Regions from separate parts of the Solicola agrisoli genome, predicted to be linked through region 1. Evidence: riboswitches for the same ligand, from Rfam matches in the RefSeq annotation. Region 1 holds a riboswitch; the other holds the start of a gene.

The links. Region 1 has a riboswitch for thiamine pyrophosphate ahead of ACI6PP_RS18525 (ECF transporter S component). Riboswitches for the same ligand answer to the same signal wherever they lie in the genome.
Region 2: another riboswitch for thiamine pyrophosphate. It lies ahead of thiM (hydroxyethylthiazole kinase); the one in region 1 lies ahead of ACI6PP_RS18525 (ECF transporter S component).

The regions. Positions count from the first base shown of each region.
Region 1 is NZ_JBMGQR010000068.1:12,772-15,225, forward strand. Features, by position in the region: gene ACI6PP_RS18515 (nitroreductase family protein) at 73-687, opposite strand; gene ACI6PP_RS18520 (ankyrin repeat domain-containing protein) at 745-1,143, shown strand; TPP riboswitch at 1,275-1,380, shown strand; gene ACI6PP_RS18525 (ECF transporter S component) at 1,369-1,995, shown strand; gene ACI6PP_RS18530 (ATP-binding cassette domain-containing protein) at 1,908-2,454, shown strand, end outside.
Region 2 is NZ_JBMGQR010000006.1:16,484-18,937, forward strand. Features, by position in the region: gene thiE (thiamine phosphate synthase) at 1-406, opposite strand, end outside; gene thiM (hydroxyethylthiazole kinase) at 396-1,205, opposite strand; TPP riboswitch at 1,194-1,290, opposite strand; gene ilvC (ketol-acid reductoisomerase) at 1,489-2,454, opposite strand, start outside.

The sequences.
Region 1 (2,454 bases):
GGAGCAGATGCGGTTCGGGGGTTCCGCATCTCGCTCCGCCCCGTCGCCCCGGCCGGGTCACCGGCCCACCGCTCAGCCGGCGGACCACCGGCCGCGGTGCACCACCTCGTCGGTCGGACGACGACCGCGCCGCCGCGATCCGCGGCCGGCCTCGCCACCGTCGGTGGCCGGGTGCCCGAGCGTCATCGCCCCGATCGGCCGGTGCGTCGGCGGAACCCCGAACGCCTCCGCGAACGCGTCCAGCCGCTCCACCGGGATGCCGAAGAAGCAGCCGCCCAGGCCCTCGTCCACGGCGCCGAGCAGCACGAGCAGCGACGCCATCGCGGTGTCGAGCTGCCAGTACGGCGCGAGCCAGCGCGACTCGTCCCGGTCGGTCCAGCCCTTGTCGGGCTCGGCGTACCGGTCCAGGTAGGCGTCCTTGCCGGCCATCGGCACGACGACCACGGGGGCCGTGCGCATGCCGCGCAGCCAGCGCGAGTCCGCGTCCGGCGACGGCGACGTGACCGCCCAGAACCGCTCGACGTCGGCGGGCTGGTCCAGCACCAGGAACGCCCAGCCCTGGCTGAACCCCGCGCTCGGCGCCCGCACGGCGAGGTCGAGCAGCCGGTCGACCACGGCGGGGTCCACGGGCGTGGGGTCGTACCGGCGGACCATGCGGCGGCGGCGGACCGCCTCGACGAGCTCCATCGGCCCAGTCTCGCGGTTCTCCGGTCGCCCGCCAGCAGGTAAGGTCACCCTATGAACGTGGACGCGACCGACGAGACCCCCGCCGAGGGCCCGTCGCCGGAGCTCCTCGACCTCGCCCACCAGATGTTCGACCTCGCCCGCGAGGGCGACGCGACCCGTCTCGGGGCGTACGTCGAGGCGGGCGTCCCGGTCGACCTCACCGACGCGTCGGGCAACACGCTGCTCATGCTCGCGGCCTACCACGGCCACGTCGGCACGGTGCAGACGCTCGTCGGGGCCGGCGCCGACGTCAACCGGCTCAACGACCGCGGCCAGAGCCCGCTCGCGGGCGCGGTGTTCAAGGGCGAGGACTACGTCGTCTCGGTGCTCCTCGGCTCCGGCGCCGACCCCGACGCCGGCAGCCCCACCGCCCGCGCCACGGCGCGCATGTTCGGCAAAGAGGGCCTCTTCTCCTGACCCCGCCCGCGGCGTCCCTCCCGTCCGCGATCTGAAGCCTTGGGGTGCTCACCGAGCCGGTTTGAGCACCCCAAGGCTTCAGATCGCGGACGGAGGAGGGGCCACCGGACGCGGACGGCGGTAGGGTGGCGGCACAACGACAGGGGAGCGCCGACCGGCGCTGAGAGTGCGGACCAGCCGCAGACCCTCGAACCTGCTCCGGCTAGCACCGGCGAAGGGAGTCACATGACCGTCGCACCCGCGCGCCCGCGTCCAGACCTGGGGACGCTCCTGCGCTACCGCACCATCGACCTGGTCACCGTCGCGACGCTGAGCGTCGCGTTCGGTGTCGTGTTCTGGGGCTGGAACCAGCTCTACGCCGTCATCACCGCCGGGCTGGCCATCGGCTTCCCGCCGGCCGGCGGCCTGCTCAACGGCCCCTGGCTGCTCGCCGGCGTCGTCGGCGGTCTGGTCGTCCGCCGCCCGGGCGCCGCGCTCGGCACCGAGCTGGGCGCGGCCGTCGTGTCCGGCCTGCTCGGCAGCCAGTGGGGCCTGTCCGTCGTCGTGTCCGGACTCGTCCAGGGCCTCGGCGCCGAGCTCGTCCTGGCCGTGCTGCTGTGGCGCCGCTTCGGCGTCGTCCCGGCCGTGCTCGCCGGAGCGCTGTCGGGCGTCATCGGCGGCTTCTACGAGGGCTTCGCCTACTACAGCGACTGGAACCCGCTCTGGAGGCTGTCGTACATGGGCTTCTTCGCAGTCTCCGGTGCCGTCGTCGCCGGGGTCGGCGGGTGGCTGCTCGTCCGCGCGCTCGCCCGCACGGGCGCGCTCGACTCGTTCGGCGCGGGGCGCGAGCACCACGCCGCGCGGACGGTCTGAGCGTCCCGCCTCGGGGCGCGCTGGCGCTGCGCGGGTTCACCTGGACCCCGCTCGGACGACGCGCGCCCGCCGTCGACCGGCTCGACCTGGAGATCCCGGCCGGGCAGCGCGTGCTGCTCGCCGGGCCGTCGGGGTCGGGGAAGTCGACGGTGCTGCGCGCGCTCGCCGGCGTCCTCACCGACTCCGTGCCGGGTGACGCCGACGGCGAGGTCGTCCGCGACGGCGTCGCCGGGCTGCTGCTGCAGAACCCCGGCGACTCGGTCGTGGCCGCCACCGTCGGCCGCGACGTCGCGTTCGGCCCCGAGAACGCCGCCGTCCCGCGCCCCGAGATCTGGCGTCGCGTCCACGCCGCCCTGGACGCCGTCGACCTCGGGCTGCCGGTCGACCACCCCACCCGGGCGATGTCGGGCGGCCAGCTGCAGCGGCTCGCGCTCTGCGGCGTGCTCGCCCTCGGCCCCG
Region 2 (2,454 bases), on a different contig from region 1:
TGCTCGGCGTCGACCACACCGGGCTGGCGGCGAGGTACGAGGCGGCCGCGACCTCGGCGGTCGCGTCCAGCTGGCGCAGACCCTCGACCGACCAGCCGACGAGGGCGTCCGCGCCCAGGCGCGAGCGTGAAGCGGCGGCCGCGGCGTCGGACGTGCCCACGTGCACCCCGGCACCCACGGCCGCGGCGGCGTCGACGTCGTCGTTCACCACCAGCGGCACGCCCGCCGGCTCCAGCACGGCGAGCAGGCGACGGGCGGTCGCGACGCGCACGTCGGTCGTGGCGGTCTTGTCGCGCAGCTGCACCGTCGTCACTCCCCCGGCCACCGCGGCGGCGACGACCTCGACGAGGTCTCGTCCGCGCGGCACCGGGCCGGTGACGAGGTACAGGCGCAGGTCAGGCCTCATCGGCCACGACGCGCACGTGGGACGGGAGCGCGTCGGCGTCGATCGTCGACAGCTCGTCGACCAGCATCCAGCGCAGGGAGCCGGGTCCGTGCGCCCGGGCCCCGGCGCGTCCACCGGCCGCCGAGAGCACGGCGAGGGCGGCGACGGTGGCCTCGAGCGGGTCGTCCTCGACGGCGCAGAACGCACCGACCAGGGCCGACGCCGAGCAGCCCAGCGCGGTGATCATGGGCATCCGCGGGTCGCCGCCGCGCACGCGGACGACGCGGCGTCCGTCGGTGACGACGTCCTCGGCCCCGGTGACCGCGACGACGGCCCCGGTGGTGCGGGCGAGCTCCACGGCGATCGCGACGTCCCCGAGGTCGCCGTCGGTGTCGACGCCCCGGCCGTGGGCCTGCTGGGTCGCGATGGCGATGATCTCGCTGGCGTTGCCGCGCACGACCGTCGGCCGGTGCTCCATCAGGCCGGCGACGGTCTCGCGGCGGTACCCGGTGGCACCGACCGCGACGGGGTCCAGCACCCACGGGGTGCCGCGCTCTCGGGCGACGGTCGCGGCGGCCGTCATCCCGTCGACCCACGGCGGCGACGGCGTGCCGATGTTGACCACGACCGCGCCGGCGAGGGCGGCGAACTCCCCCGCCTCCCGCTCGTCGTGCACCATCGCCGGGGACGCCCCGGCTGCGAGGAGCACGTTCGCGGCCACGTCCATCGAGACGTAGTTGGTCAGGCACTGCACCAGGGGCGTCCGCTCGCGGACCTCGGCATGGATCTGGCCGGCTCGGACGAGCGCGTCGGCAGACATCGGGCTCCCTTCGCCGGAACGACCCGGATCAGGTTCGGCGGGTGTGATCTCAGCCCCCTCGGTAGGGGCACCCCGGCCTCGTGCGGCTGACTCTAGTGGGGGTGGGTGGACAGAGAACAGCACCCCGCCCAGCGCTGCGGCTGGACGGGGTGCTGGTCGGGACGGCGGTGACCCGTCGGTTCCGCAGCATCCGTCCGCTCGGACGCCTGAACCTGACAGGCGTCCTCGCGGGCGGACGGACACCGCAGAACGGCCGGATCACCTCCCCGGCTGATCGTGCGGTCTATCGCGCCGCGGAGCCCTCGGTGTAGTCGTCGTCGGAAGACTTGACCCACGCCATGAGCTTGCGGAGGTCCTTGCCGACGGCCTCGATGGGGTGCTGGGCACCCTTCTCGCGGAGCGCGTTGAACTCCGGGCTGCCGGCCTCGTGGTCGGAGATGAAGCGGTCGGCGAACGAGCCGTTCTGGATGTCGCCCAGGACGGCCTTCATGTTCTCCTTGACCGACGGGTCGATGACCCGGGGGCCCGACACGTAGTCGCCGTACTCGGCGGTGTCGGAGACGGACCAGCGCTGCTTGGCGATGCCGCCCTCGTACATCAGGTCGACGATCAGCTTGAGCTCGTGGAGCACCTCGAAGTAGGCGACCTCGGGCTGGTAGCCGGCCTCGGTTAGGGTCTCGAAGCCGTACTGGATCAGCTGCGAGGCGCCGCCGCAGAGGACCGCCTGCTCGCCGAACAGGTCGGTCTCGGTCTCCTCGGTGAAGGTGGTCTTGATGCCGCCGGCGCGCAGGCCGCCGATGCCCTTGGCGTACGACAGCGCGAGGTCCCAGGCCTTGCCGGAGGCGTCCTGCTCGACGGCGACGAGGACGGGCACGCCGCGTCCCTCGACGTACTCGCGGCGCACCAGGTGGCCGGGGCCCTTGGGTGCGACCATGGCGACGTCGACGCCGGCCGGCGGCTTGATGTAGCCGAAGCGGATGTTGAAGCCGTGTCCGAAGAACAGCGCGTCGCCGTCCACCAGGTGGGGCTCGACCGACTCGGTGTACAGCTTCCGCTGCACCTGGTCGGGCGCGAGGATGACGATCAGGTCGGCCTCCTCCACGGCCTCGGCGGGCGTGAGGACGCGCAGGCCCTCGGCCTCGGCCTTCGCGCGGCTCTTCGAGCCCTCGGGCAGGCCGACGCGGACGTCGACGCCGGAGTCGCGGAGCGACAGCGCGTGGGCGTGGCCCTGGCTGCCGTAGCCGAGGAC